DNA from 3 places in the Pseudoalteromonas sp. NCCP-2140 genome. Region 2 is predicted to be linked to each of the others. Evidence: predicted binding sites of a transcription regulator. Region 2 holds the regulator's gene; each other region holds the start of a gene.
The links. Region 2 encodes ArgR, which controls arginine synthesis, uptake and breakdown. Its sites were predicted from a motif close to ANTGAATANNTATTCANT; they were not measured.

Region 1 (4,977 bases), on a different contig from region 2:
GAATCTGGCGAACTGCCTTTAGGACAAACTGCAACAAAATCAGTACCTAAAGTGGCTGCTAATAACATTAGAGAGTGTGTTACGTTGTTACCTTCACCTAAGTAAGCAAGCTTTAGTTTGCTAACATCGCCATGGACTTCTTGCAGCGTTAAAAAGTCAGCAAGCGCTTGGCACGGGTGATATAAGTCACATAAGCTATTAACAACAGGCACCGATGAATATTCAGCAAGTGTGGTCAGTGTTTTGTGTGCATTCACGCGAGCAACAATGCCATCTGCCCAAGTTGAGATATTAAGAGCAAAGTCTTTAACTGATTCACGAGCGCCCATAGCACCATTTTGTGAATCTAAATAAACTGCGTGACCACCTAGTTTATTAATACCAATATCAAATGATAAACGAGTACGTAAACTTGGCTTTTCAAACAATGTAACCACTGATTTGCCCGCTAATGCTTGGGTAAAGTCTGCAGGGTTTGCTTTAATTTTTTGCGCTAAGTTTAGTAATTTAAGTGCGCCTTTTTGGTCTAACTCAAGACCATTTAAGAAATTCTTTAACATGAAATACCTATGGTGTAATTTTCGTTCCTACATGTTCGCCTTTTAATAAAGCGACTAAATTCTCTGGCTTAAGCCAGCTTGAGATATACACACCACGTCGTAAATGTTGGGCAGCAAGAAGGCTGGTCTTTACTTTGACCTCCATCCCGCCCTGAATAACTCCTTCAAGGATAAGTGTTTCGATTTGCTGCGTATTAAGTTGATGTAGTGGCTGCTTATTGGCATCAAGCACAGCTTCTACGTCTGTCATAAAAATAAGTTCTGCATTAAGCTCTTTAGCGATAGCCGCTGCAGCTTCATCTGCATTGACGTTGTACCATTGGCCATCTTCTCCAAAGCCAATAGAGCTCACAAGAGGTAAACGACCTTGTTCAAGCATGCTAGGTAGCACGCTGTCACAACTACCTGAGCACTGACCTACTTGCGCCAATACTTTAAGTTTTTCAGATACCAGTACACCCGCTTCATAAAGGCTTAAACCCACAGGTTTGTGGCCAGCGCTAATTGCTTGGCTAATCAATTGTTTATTGGCACAACCGGCAAGAGCACCAACAATATATGGCATTTGCTCATTTGGGCTGATACGTAAACCTTGATGTTTTGCAGTTACAAAGCCGGCGTCTTTAAGCCAAGCATCCACCAAGGCACCACCACCATGAACAATGACAAAGTTATCTTGTTGCTCAGAAGCTAAAACATCAAAAAGCGCTTTTGCGGCATCTGCGCTATTTAACACAGCACCACCGACTTTAATGATCCAAGTTTTCATTACAGCGCTCCTACTAAACCAGTGTGGTGAGGTTCACCCATGGCTAAATTAATGCACTGTAATGCTTGCCCAGCTGCGCCTTTTAGAAGGTTATCAATCGCTGACATAACGATGAGTTGCTCACCTTTTTGTTGCCATGCAATATCAACAAATGGTTGTTTAGCGACACCTTTGATGCTTGGAATTTTATTGCCAAGTAAGCGAATTAACGGCTCGTTTGCTAACACTTGATATGCCGCGCTCACTTGCTCTGCTGTTACACCCGGTTTTAATTGCACATAAATAGTTTCTAAAATTCCGCGAGGAAAATTACCTAAATGTGGGGTGAATAACACAGGGTGACCAAGGTGCTGCTCAATCTCAGGTGTATGTCTGTGATTAAACAAGCCATAAGGAGCAAGTGACACTTCGCAGAAGTGCGTATTAACACTGGCTTTTCTGCCAGCGCCTGTAACACCTGACACCGCATTAACAATAATGGCTTGATCAGCTAATAAACCTGCTTCTTTAAGTGGTTTTAAAGAATTAAGAGCCGCGGTTGGGTAACAACCCGCTACAGCTACAAGGTTCGCTTTACTAATCGCATCGCCATTCCATTCAGCTAAACCATATGCTGCTTGCTCTAAAAGATCAGGGTGTTCATGTGCGAAACCGTAATAAGTCAGGTAATCCTCATTCCCAGCTAAACGGAAACCACCAGATAGGTCGAATACTTTTTTACCCATGGCTAAAAATTGCGGAGCAAGATCAACACTGACCTTGTGATCTGTACACAGGCATACATAGTCAGCATTGCTTTCGATATCTTTGTACGCTCCAGCAGTTAGAGGTTGTAGTGGGTACTCTAACAATCCAAGGTGCTCAGGGTATAAATCGCTTAATAATTTACCTTTATCTAAACTCCCTTCAGACACATAACATGCTTGTAGGGTCAGTTTTGGATGCTTAGCAACTAAACTTGCCAGCTCTGCGCCGCTATAACCACTTGCGCCAATAATCACTACATTCATTGCTTACTTTTACCTATTAAATCTATTTATCGATACGCCTAAAATTACTCGCTCAATTGCGAATAAAAACACTGTCTAAAGTAATGAAATCAGGTTATCGTCGTTTCGTGTTCATCGTACAGCTTTACTAATATTTATGCTTAAAAAGTGAATTGATATTCATCATAAATACTTTTATATTGTTATGCAATTAGATTGAATAATTATTTTTGGATTTTTTTATGTCGCTACCCTCTTTTATATCTATGTATCAGCAGCTGATTGCTGCCCCTTCAATTAGTGCGATTGAAGATTCTTTGTGCATGAGCAATAAAGGGGTTATTACCTTGCTCGCAGACTGGTGCGAAAGCCTTGGTTTTACATGTGAAATCACAGAGCTTGAAAATGGTAAAGGCCGTTACAACTTATTAGCGAAACGTGGTGAAGGAGATGGCGGTTTAATGCTTGCAGGTCATACTGACACAGTGCCATTTGATGATAGCCGCTGGAATTACGATCCGTTTAAACTCAGCGAACATGACAATAAACTTTACGGTTTAGGTAGTATTGATATGAAGGGCTTTTTTGCCTTTGTATTGCAAGCAATTAGTGAGCTCGATGAAACTAAACAAACAGAGCCACTATTAATATTAGCCACAGCCGATGAAGAAACCACAATGGCGGGTGCACAACAAATTTGCCGCCACCCAGACTTAAAACCAGCGCGCTGTATTATTGGTGAGCCAACTGATATGACACCAGTATTTACTCATAAAGGCCATATGAGTACAGCCATTAGAGTAATTGGTCGCTCAGGCCATAGCTCTGATCCTGAACGTGGTTTAAACGCCATCGAAGTCATGCATAAAATGATTACAAAATTGTTAATCATCAAAGAAGAATTAAAGAATAAATATTCAGTTGAGCACTTTGAAATTCCGTACCCTACTTTGAACCTTGGCCATATCCATGGTGGCGATAATGCCAACCGCATTTGTGGTTGCTGTGAAATGCACATTGATATGCGGCCTTTACCTGGTTTAAGTGTGCAAGAACTACAAGCGATTTTGCTAACTGCAGCTGAAGAAATTAATGCCCAATACCCAAATGCAGTGAGCGTTATCGACATGCATGAACCTATCCCAGCATTTAGTGGTAGCACTGATACAGCACTTGTAAAGCTGGCCGAAAAAGTCTCAGGTCAACCAGCTGTCGCTGTAAACTATTGTACAGAAGCCCCTTTTATTCAACAGCTTGGCTGTGAAACCATCGTCATGGGGCCCGGCTCAATTAACCAAGCCCACCAGCCAGATGAGTTTTTGGCGATGGAAAAAATTAAACCTTCGCAAGCGATTATCAGTAACATGATTAAAGCAAGCTGCTTTAGTGAATATACCCAAACCACCTAAAGATGCGAGTTTCAGTTGGAATTAAAAGCGATTTAGACAAGGCATTGATTGCAAGTAATAGTGGTTCTATTGTTAAGATCAATAACGCAGTATAAATCGCTTTTAAACCAACCCTTCGGGCGCTTCACAGGCACTTACTCTCATCGTTGTTACTTCTTAAAAGGGACTACCATTCTTGCAAAGTAACGCCTTGATATTAAGCACCTGTGAAACGCTGAATTCTGCATCTTGAGGTGGCTTGGGTATAATAAAAAGGGAGCATCACGCTCCCTTTTCTAATTCATGTACTTACTCAAGTACTTTTTAAATACCGGATCAGTTTTCGCCAGCTCTTTTTGCTCCGCTAAAATATCTTTTAGAATTGCTTTAGAGGTTAACGGGTTGGCTAGTACAACGCGAAATACCACGGTGGGTTGATGGTCATATTTTGCAGGAGTTAAACGAGTACGCGATACAAAAGAACGACCCGCTTCACGCTGACGTTTTTGCATGCTTGCAGTAAAGCGATTCAACGAAGCGTAAATATCTAATTTCGTTTCTTCGTCAGCATCTTTAAGCTTCGCTTGGATTTCTTTTGGTACGTAACGATAGGTTAATAAGCAAAGCTCAGGCTCTGAGATTAATTCAAAGTCTTCATCCTGCTTAATCATGTCGGCAAAAGTGCGGGCTTTCACGATACTGCGATCAATTAGCATCTCGTAGCCTTTACGGCCAATAACACGTAAGCAAGCATGCACTAACATTGCCATACCAGGGCGGCTGCCCTCAAGGGTATGACTGCCTAAATCTTTTGAGCCTTTACGAAGAATATATTCCGCATGATGCTCAATAGCATCCGTCGCAGCTGGGTCTTTAAATAACACCAGACCAGCCCCCATTGGTACATACATTTGTTTGTGTGCATCAATGGTTATTGAATCAGCGCGTTCGATACCGCTCAATAGGTGGCGGTAATTTGAAGATAATAAGGTTGAACCACCCCATGCAGCATCGACATGAAAATGACAGCCAAGTTCTTCGCTCAAATCAGCCATTTCATTTAGTGGATCTATGCTGCCTGTTTCAGTCGTCCCAGCAACACCCACGAGTGCCATTACCTTAATGCCAGACGCTTCAAGCTCATGAGCCTTTTTACGCATCGCATCAACATCGACTTTATTATTTTCGCCGGTTGCAATTGCGACAATGTTATCGCGACCAATACCCAGTAAATCAACGGTTTTGCCTAATGAGTAATGGCCTCGCTCAGA
Region 2 (4,977 bases):
ATATCGAGATGATTACTCAGCTACGATATTTACGTATTTACGGTTTAAAGGACCTTTCTGTTCGAATTGAACTTTACCATCTGCTTTTGCGAAGATAGTGTGGTCTTTACCGATACCTACGTTTGCGCCAGCGTGGAAACGAGTACCACGTTGACGAACAATGATGCTACCCGCTAGAACTGATTCGCCACCAAAACGCTTAACACCAAGGCGTTTGCTTTCTGAATCGCGACCGTTACGAGTACTACCAGCTGCTTTTTTATGTGCCATTTCTCAGTACCTCTAATTAAGCGCTAATGCCAGTGATTTTAACTTCAGTGAACCATTGACGATGGCCCATTTGCTTACGAGAATGCTTACGACGTCTAAATTTAACAATCTTAACTTTCTCACCGCGACCGTGTGAAACAACCTCAGCTGTTACTTTACCACCGTTTACGAACGGTACACCGATCTCGATTTTCTCACCATCAGCAACTAAAAGTACTGAATCAAATTCAACTGCTGCACCAGTTTCAACGTCTAATTTCTCAAGACGAATTGTTTGACCTTCAGTCACACGGTGCTGTTTACCACCACTTTGGAAAACCGCGTACATAATTAACTCCGTCTGTGCGCCCTCAAATCGACGCAACTAAAATATTCTTCAATAGGGCGCGAAGTTTACGCTAATGTGCAAAAACTAGCAAGCCTCTTTTTCGATAAAATGAATAAAAAATAGCTGCATTGAGAGCAATTCAATATTTTCCTCTATTCTATCCTAAAAACACCACATGCCAAGCGGTTTTTACGATCTCATGACAATTAAATTACGCTAATAATACGCACCTTGAAAATTCAAAAAGCTGATCACTTATTAATCAAGGCTATAAATTTATCTTGGCAAAATTGATCTCAAATAAAAAACTTTACAGTGTTTTTTTACTGAATCATCACAAAATATCGAGCAAGCGCTTTTTTTGTTGTACAATCAGCCCCGTATACCCATAAATATTGGCTCGGAGATCAATGGATATAAAAGCTATCCAGACGTTAATCGAAAATGAAATGGATGACGTCAATCAACTTATACATGCCCAAATGCGCTCAGATGTCGCATTGGTTAACCAACTCGGTTTATACATAGTAAACAGTGGCGGTAAACGCGTTCGTCCTATGTTGGCCATTTTAGCGGCAAAAGCACTTGGTTATGAGGGCAAAGACCATATTACGCTTGCCACTATCATCGAATTTATTCATACCGCAACTTTATTGCATGACGACGTTGTCGACGAGTCACATTTGCGCCGTGGTACGCCTACAGCCAACGCAGAGTTTGGTAATGCAGCGAGCGTTTTGGTGGGTGACTTTATCTATACACGTTCATTTCAGCTTATGGTTGGCCTAGGTAAAATGCCAATCATGCAAATTTTAGCTGATGCAACCAATGTCATCGCTGAAGGTGAAGTATTACAGCTAATGAATTGTAATGACCCTGACACGACAGAACAAAGCTATATGCAGGTTATTTACAGCAAAACGGCAAAATTGTTCGAAGCTGCAACCGGCCTTGCTGCAATTATTACCGAGCAAGACGAACAAACCCTTGAAGCATTAAACTTATACGGTATGCATCTTGGCACTGCATTCCAATTAGTGGATGATGTTCTTGATTACAACGCTGATGCCGAGCAACTTGGTAAAAACATTGGCGATGATTTAGCTGAAGGTAAACCTACCCTACCGCTTATCTACGCAATGCAAAAAGGCACACCAGAGCAAGTTAAGCTAGTACGCGAAGCAATTGAGCTTGGTAATGGTATGGACCACTTAGAGAGCATTCTAGCGGCATTAGCAGACACTAAGGCCCTTGAGTTTGCAATGCAAAAAGCTGAGCAAGAAGCTGACAAAGCAATTGCTTGTATCGCGTTCTTACCAGATACACCGTACAAACAAGCCTTAGAGAGTTTGGCCCGTATCGCCGTTGCCCGCGATCACTAAACGCTATTTATTCGAGCCATTAAAAAAGCCTGCATTTGCAGGCTTTTTTGTTTTCGGCGATTTAAAAAATCGCCTATCATCTGTCGGAATTAACCGTTGATGAAATCAACACCTTCTTGGATGTCTTTGTTAAGTGTAGCTAGCATGTCGTTTTTAGCTTGCTCTTCGAATGCACTTAACTCACCGTAAGAAAGGATTTCTTCAACGCCGTTTTTACCTAGACGAACTGGGTGTGCGAAGTATGCTGCGTCACCGTTTTCAACTGCAACGTATGCGTAATCAACTACTTCTTCACCTTGTAAGCCTTTAACTAAAGACATACAGAAGCGTGCTGCAGCAGCACCCATTGAAAGAGTCGCTGAACCGCCACCCGCTTTAGCGTTAACAACTTCAGTACCTGCGTTTTGGATACGTGGAGTTAATGCTGCAACTTCTTCGTCAGTGAAAGTAACACCTTCAACTTGAGATAGAAGAGGAAGAATTGTAGTACCTGAGTGACCGCCGATAACAGGAACTTTAACGTCAGTTGCGCTTAAACCTTTAAGTTCAGCAACAAATGCTTCTGAACGGATCACGTCAAGCGTTGTGATACCGAATACACGATTAGCATCGTAAGTACCCGCTTTTTTGAATACTTCAGCAACGATTGGCACAGTGCCGTTTACTGGGTTAGTGATGATACCTACTAACGCTTTAGGACAGTTTTTAACGATGCCTTCAGCTAATGTTTTGATGATACCTGCGTTTACGTTGAAAAGGTCCGCACGGTCCATGCCTGGCTTACGTGGCATACCCGCTGGGATAAGAACGATATCACAACCAGCTAATGCTGCGTCTAGGCTGTCAGCACCAAAGCCTTCAACTTTAACGTCTGTTGGGATGTGAGAAAGATCAACCGCTACACCAGGAACAACAGGGGCAACATCGTATAACGATAATTCAGAACCTGCAGGTAAACTTGTTTTTAATAATAAAGACAATGCTTGGCCGATACCGCCAGCTGCGCCTAAAACAGCAACTTTCATTGGAATTCTCCGTAATTTGAGGTAGGAAATATTTGTGGCCCTAAAGATAATGAAATTAGCGACTAAAAACAAATTTATCCTGCTTATTTCGCGTATAATTTCGACCATAGTTGTAAACTTGGCTGTAAAGACACAGCATTTTGGACGACTTTGTAAACTAATACTGCATAAATATGCAGAGTTGTGTAGAATTACCCTACATTTTATGAATAAAGAAACGGCAACATGCAACCACAAGACAAACAAGAAGCACTGATCAAAGCGTTTAAAGCGCTATTAAAAGAAGAAAACTTCGGCTCACAAGGTGAGATTGTCGAAGCATTAAAAGAGCAAGGCTTTGATAATATTAGTCAAAGTAAAGTCTCTCGCATGTTAAGCAAGTTCGGTGCAGTTCGTACTCGTAATGCAAAACAAGAAATGGTCTATTGTTTACCGGCTGAAATGGGTGTGCCAACAGCGAAAAGCCCACTGCGTCAGCTTGTTATTGATATTATGCATAACGAAATGATGATTATTATTCGCACCAGTCCAGGCGCAGCACAATTAATTGCTCGTTTACTTGATTCACTCGGTAAGGCAGATGGCGTACTAGGTACCATTGCAGGCGACGACACTATTTTTATCGCCCCTGCGAAGATTTCTGAAATCGATGTGACGCTCGATCGCGTGCGCACTTTATTTGATACCGTTTAAAGTTGCTTTAAGAAGTTTACTGACGGGGCGAAAAACGCAGATCCCATATCGGCTTGAGTAAAATCGAGCCAATGATCATAGCAATCGCCCTGCCCCAAACGACTCTTTAATACCTGCTCAAACGCATCCCCTTGCGCAGCACACGAAACCATTAAAATACCCTGCTTATGCACATCACCAAATGGCATGCTTTGGTTTAGCAATAGTGGCTGGCCATGCTCATCTTTTAATTCACTACGAACCGCATGACTGGTTTCTACAGCAGGCACAATCAAGGTGTTATCTAGACGCGTGCGCCCCATGATTTGCTCTTGCTCAGACAACGATAAATGCTGCCAGACACTCAAATCATGCACAAAGCGCTGAACATGAATATAACTGCCTTGGTCTTCAAAGTGACCCGGTTTATCGATAAGTGCTGTACTACGTTTTTGACGGCCATGAGGTGTATCGCCTGCATAAATGAAGCCGTTAAAATCACGTCCATCTAAAAACCGAAAATTACGGACCTGCTCCACCAGCTCAACATCCGGTGTTAATAATTTTAGAATTTGCAGAGCAAATAGATGATTTACATCTTCACGGTCTGAGCGAATTTGCACAAACAAGTCAAATGGCTGCGCACTAATCACATGCTCACTATGAGTCACATTCGGAAAGCTTTGCAATTGGCTAGGGATAAACTCGGGCAAAATATGCGGCCAATACTGAGCACCAAGGGCAACCACACACGATAGCATAGCTTCTGAGAACTGATCAGCAAACTCATCTTGAATGACGCTAACGCGTTTTAGTTTTTTACGTAATGACTCATCATGGCCATCGTAAACATTAAAAAACAGGTGCAAACCATGTAAGTTTGCTTCAGCACAAATCCCAGATTGCGCTTGCGCCATAGTGAATCCTTAGCTTCTCGTTATTTGCACAAAGCCAAGGATTCAAGATTGTTATTTATTACTAATCATGAAAAAAATTGACTGTGTGCGGCATTATTTTTATTTTTACAGGCTGCTCAACAGCTAACACGCGGTCTTGCTCTGCAGCAACTTCACACTCTTGCCCTGCAATATTGATACGATATACATAACGCGTACCGATAAAACGCCTGTGCAAGATAGTTAAACTGTTTGCGTCACTGTGCGCAGCTTCACACAACTGAATATGATGCGGCCTTATATACACTTGACCTTGCTGACAATTAGTATTGCTTGCCGTCAATGAGTGAACCACACCAAACGCCGTTTCGTATTCAGTTGGCGTTAATACTTTTGCCGTTAAG
Region 3 (4,977 bases), on a different contig from region 2:
AACAAAATACCTGCTGCAACGGCACTTCCTAATACCCCTGCTACGTTTGGTCCCATGGCATGCATTAACAAGAAGTTATGCGGGTTGCTCTCAAGGCCTACCTTATTAACCACACGTGCTGCCATTGGTACCGCTGACACACCGGCTGCACCTACTAATGGGTTGATTGGCGATTTAGAGATCTTATTAAGACCTTTTGCCATAAACACCCCTGAAGCTGTACCGATTGCAAAGGCTAAAGCACCTAACACCAAAATACCGATTGTTTCTACGGTTAAGAACTTATCGGCTGCAAGCTTTGAGCCTACCGCTAAGCCTAAGAAAATGGTGGTAATGTTGATGATTTCGTTTTGTGCACTATTGCTTAAACGATCAACCACGCCCGATTCACGCATCAAGTTACCTAAGCAGAACATACCTACCAGCGGTGTTGCCGCAGGTAAAAACAAGATAGTTAAACTAAGCACCATTAATGGAAAAACAATTTTCTCTTTTTTCGATACTGTACGAAGTTGCGGCATTTGAATTTCGCGCTCTTCTTGCGTTGTTAGTGCGCGCATAATTGGCGGCTGAATAATTGGCACAAGTGCCATGTATGAATAAGCCGCTACTGCGATTGCACCAAGTAAATCAGGTGCCAACTTAGATGCTAAGAAAATAGCTGTTGGACCATCTGCCCCACCAATAATAGCGATGGCCGATGCATCCTGTAGCGAAAATTCAAAGCCAGGAATAAAGTTAAGTAGAATTGCACCAAATAAAGTAGCAAAAATACCAAACTGCGCAGCCGCGCCCAACAGCAACATACGCGGATTTGCTATCAGGGCACTAAAGTCTGTGAGTGCACCCACGCCCATAAAGATCAAAAGTGGGAATACCCCAGAGTCAATCCCGATATGGTACACGTAATATAAAAGACCACCCGGCTCAGATAACCCAGCAACTGGGATATTAGTTAAAATAGCCCCAAAGCCGATAGGTAATAACAACAGTGGCTCAAAGTTACGGGCGATTGCTAAATAGAGTAACAAGCAACCAACCGCAATCATGATCAATGCCGGAAAAGTAAAGTTAGCAATACCCGTGGCATGCCAGAGGTTTAAAACACCATCCATCCTCTGTCTCCTATGCCAGTGCGATTAGCGCATCGCCAGTGGCAACAGAGTCGCCTTCTGCTACTAATACTTCAGCTATTGTGCCTGAGTGTGCAGCGCGAACTTCTGTTTCCATTTTCATCGCTTCCATAATGATAACCACATCACCTTCATTTACTGTTTGGCCAGCTTTTACCTTCACTTTGAAAATATTGCCTGCTAACGGCGCGTTTAAGGTTTCGCTAACAGACGCTGAAGCTGACTGAGGAATTAACTCACTGTCTTTTAGGGTTACTTCTTTGAGCTCACCACCTTGGGCTACGACCACATCGTAAACTTTGCCATCAACTTTAACGCTGTATTGCTCTGCTTTTGCAGGGCTTGTAGAGGCTGGCTTAGCTTCTGACTTAGCGACTTCACCCGTTGGAATTGCTTCAAACGCATCAGGGTTGTTACGGTTTTTAATAAACTTAAGGCCGATTTGAGGGAATAATGCGTAAGTAAGCACATCATCAATCACGTCATCAGCAAGCTCTAAACCTTGCTCTTTAGCTTCACTTAATAACTCTGCTTCAAGCTTCTCAAGTTCAGGTTCAAGCTTATCAGCAGGACGGCACGTAATTGCTTCAGCCCCCTCTAGTACACGCTCTTGTAGCTCTTTATTCATTGGCGCCGGTGTTGCACCATACTCGCCTTTGAGTACACCCGCAGTTTCTTTAGTGATGGTTTTATAACGCTCGCCAGTCAACACATTAAGTACCGCTTGAGTACCTACAATTTGCGACGTTGGTGTAACTAGAGGAATGTAACCTAAGTCTTCACGTACACGCGGGATCTCAAGTAATACTTGATCAAGCTTATCAGCAGCACCTTGTTCTTTAAGCTGATTTTCCATGTTAGTTAACATACCGCCAGGTACTTGGGCTAATAAGATACGACCATCAACACCTTTAAGGCTGCCTTCAAATGCAGCGTATTTCTTACGTACATCACGGAAATAAGCGGCAATTTCTTCTAACTCATTTAAATTAAGGCCGGTGTCACGCTCTGTGCCTTCTACGATTGAAACAATAGTTTCTGTGGCACTATGACCATAGGTCATACTCATTGACGAAATCGCCGTATCAAGCATATCGATACCCGCATCGATTGCTTTTTGGTAAGTTGCAGTACTTAAACCTGTCGTCGCGTGGCATTGCATCGCAATAGGAATAGATACAGTTTCTTTTAAGCCTTTGATCAACTGTTCGCAATCATATGGCTTTAATAAACCCGCCATATCTTTGATACAAATTGAATGACAACCAAGATCTTCTAGTTGTTTTGCAAGTTCAAGCCACATATCAAGCGTATGGACTGGGCTTACTGTGTACGAAATAGTACCTTGGGCATGAGCACCTACTTTAACTGCAGCTTTAATGGCTGTTTCAAGGTTACGCACATCGTTCATCGCATCGAAAATACGGAAAACATCAACACCGTTTTTGTGGGCACGCTCAACAAACTTTTCGACTACATCATCAGCATAATGACGGTAACCTAGAAGATTCTGTCCGCGTAGTAGCATTTGTTGCTTAGTGTTTGGCATTGCCGCTTTTAGCTCGCGAATACGTTGCCAAGGATCTTCACCTAAATAACGGATACACGAGTCAAACGTCGCACCACCCCATGATTCAATTGACCAATAACCCGCATTATCGAGTTTTTCTGCCATGGGTAGCATGTCGTCTAAGCGCATACGCGTTGCCAAAAGAGACTGGTGTGCGTCACGCAATACTAATTCGGTTAATTTTAATTTAGCCATGTTTAAGCTGCCCCGTTATTTTTGTTTATTTCGAAATTGAGCAATTGCAGCGCTGATTGCTGCAATATGTGCCTGTGGCACACCCTGTTGAGGTTGAATTTTTGCTGTACGCGTAGGTTCTGCAGTTGCAGGATCATCAAATCGACCCACCAGCTTTGACATTAAAGTGACTGCTGAAATCAAAATAGTCAGAAAAACAAACACGCCTACCATGCCTGTCACCATCAAACTGGCCGCAGTGGTGAGTAATCCACCTATATCCATACGACTCCCCTCGCTTACTTAAAATAAAAAGTTATTTTTGTTAAATAATTATGCACCAATAATAACAAACAAAATTCATTTGTATAGCACCATTGTAAATTGGTAAAACCAATTAAATTTAAAATAACATGACGCACATATAATTAACACCCCACTATTAGCGCATTTAAAGCCCCGTTATAGATGATATAAATAGTCAATATAGCCAGACGTTATATGTTCAGCTATTAATCAACCATAGAAAAATACCTAAAAACCACGCACAACAAGGTGTTAGAGCTATCCACTAAAAATAAAGTTAAATTGGTCTTACCAATAACAGTAGCGATTCTCTTTTTCTTCATTCAGCTCAATATGAAAAAATATCACTATGAATAAGTTACATGCTTACTCGTAAAAGTTACCAAATGATGAACCCTATAAAGAACGACAAAAACACATAACCCATTGAAATATATAAGATAAAACTTCTGGCACAGAACTCGCTTCAGTTACATCGAACTTAAGAAAATTTAAATAGCCAAGGAGACCACTATGTTACGCTGGACAATTACTTTTTTAGTTATCGCGTTAATCGCAGCAGTGTTAGGTTTTGGCGGTATCGCAGGAGCCGCTGCAGGCATCGCTAAGATTATCTTTTTTATATTTTTAGTATTACTAGTTATTTCGCTGGTATCAGGAGCACTTAGAGGCAGTGTCCCTAAGTAGTTAAAAGCAGATAACCACTTACTTTATTTTAAATTTACAAGGAATTTCATTATGAAAAATTCAACTTTAAAAGCCGCTACTATCGCCCTATTTTCAGGTTTATTCATCATGGGTTGTGAAGACAACTCTGCTGAAGACGCAGGTGAGCGTATTGATGAAGCAATTACTGATACACAAAATGCAGTTGAAGATGCATGTGAAGAAGTAAAAGAAGGTGTTAACGCAGAAGAAACAAACTGCTAATAACACCTTACTTAAGAAAAGCGGCCAAGTGCCGCTTTTTTGTGTATGCAAGTTAGCAAGTTAGCAAGTTAGCAAGTTAGCAAGTTAGCAAGTTAGCAAGTTAGCAAGTTAGCAAGTTAGCAAGTTAGCAAGTTAGCAAGTTAGCAAGTTAGCAAGTTAGCAAGTTAGCAACTCTAGGATGCCTGCTGCTTGTGTCAAGGAGCTCGCAACTTTACTCTTTCTCCCTAGAAACCCGTTAACTTGTTGGGTTTCGCTCCGCTCTACCCTACGTCACGTAGGTCGTCATTTATGGCGACACATAACCGCTAACATTGACGGGCTAAAGCCCGACCTACGACTTAAACGTAGATTTAAGAAACATCGCGCGAAATAAATTTCACGCCTACGTGGGGTTAAACCGCTGCTACATCATGCTCGCAACTTTACTCTTTACCCTAGAAGCTCGCTAACTTGTTGGGTTTATCTGAAAGCTGATAGCTATGAGTGCGTTGGGTTTCGCTCCGCTCTAACCTACGTCACGTAGGTCGTCATTTATGGCGACACATGTTTTCATTCATACGTGACGGGCTAAAGCCCGACTTACAGCCGCATTAATTCAGGGAATCGCGCGAAATAAATTTCACGCCTACGCGAGCCTCAAGCTTGCTAATTTACTCTTTCCTCTAGAAACTCGCTAACTTGTTGGGTTAATCTGAAAGCTGATAGCTATGAGTGCGTTGGGTTTCGCTCCGCTCTACCCAACCTACGTTATTACTCACAAGACGTTGTAAGAGGCTCGTTTGTCGTTACACTCGCTATATGCCACTGGCCGTCGATAAAACTCACCTTTGCGACATCGCTTACAGCAAAGTCGCCTGGTACATT

Region 1: argC (N-acetyl-gamma-glutamyl-phosphate reductase) is a predicted target of ArgR. The motif match lies at 2,486-2,503, and genes of this name have one in related genera.
Region 3: NFU46_RS06780 (OadG family protein) is a predicted target of ArgR. The motif match lies at 3,202-3,219, and genes of this name have one in related genera.

What each region holds. Positions count from the first base shown of each region.
Region 1 covers NZ_BRCZ01000003.1:250,161-255,137, forward strand. The annotation lists gene NFU46_RS07785 (ornithine carbamoyltransferase) at 1-560, opposite strand, end outside; gene argB (acetylglutamate kinase) at 568-1,329, opposite strand; gene argC (N-acetyl-gamma-glutamyl-phosphate reductase) at 1,329-2,339, opposite strand; gene argE (acetylornithine deacetylase) at 2,561-3,727, shown strand; gene panP (pyridoxal-dependent aspartate 1-decarboxylase PanP) at 4,003-4,977, opposite strand, start outside.
Region 2 covers NZ_BRCZ01000010.1:38,128-43,104, reverse strand. The annotation lists gene rpmA (50S ribosomal protein L27) at 13-270, opposite strand; gene rplU (50S ribosomal protein L21) at 287-598, opposite strand; gene ispB (octaprenyl diphosphate synthase) at 1,009-1,980, shown strand; gene mdh (malate dehydrogenase) at 2,070-3,005, opposite strand; gene argR (transcriptional regulator ArgR) at 3,231-3,698, shown strand; gene NFU46_RS16610 (Dyp-type peroxidase) at 3,695-4,594, opposite strand; gene NFU46_RS16605 (ABC transporter ATP-binding protein) at 4,656-4,977, opposite strand, start outside.
Region 3 covers NZ_BRCZ01000003.1:28,096-33,072, forward strand. The annotation lists gene NFU46_RS06770 (sodium ion-translocating decarboxylase subunit beta) at 1-1,115, opposite strand, end outside; gene oadA (sodium-extruding oxaloacetate decarboxylase subunit alpha) at 1,126-2,898, opposite strand; gene NFU46_RS06780 (OadG family protein) at 2,914-3,162, opposite strand; gene NFU46_RS06785 (DUF1328 domain-containing protein) at 3,697-3,870, shown strand; gene NFU46_RS06790 (hypothetical protein) at 3,922-4,113, shown strand; gene NFU46_RS06795 (hypothetical protein) at 4,864-4,977, opposite strand, start outside.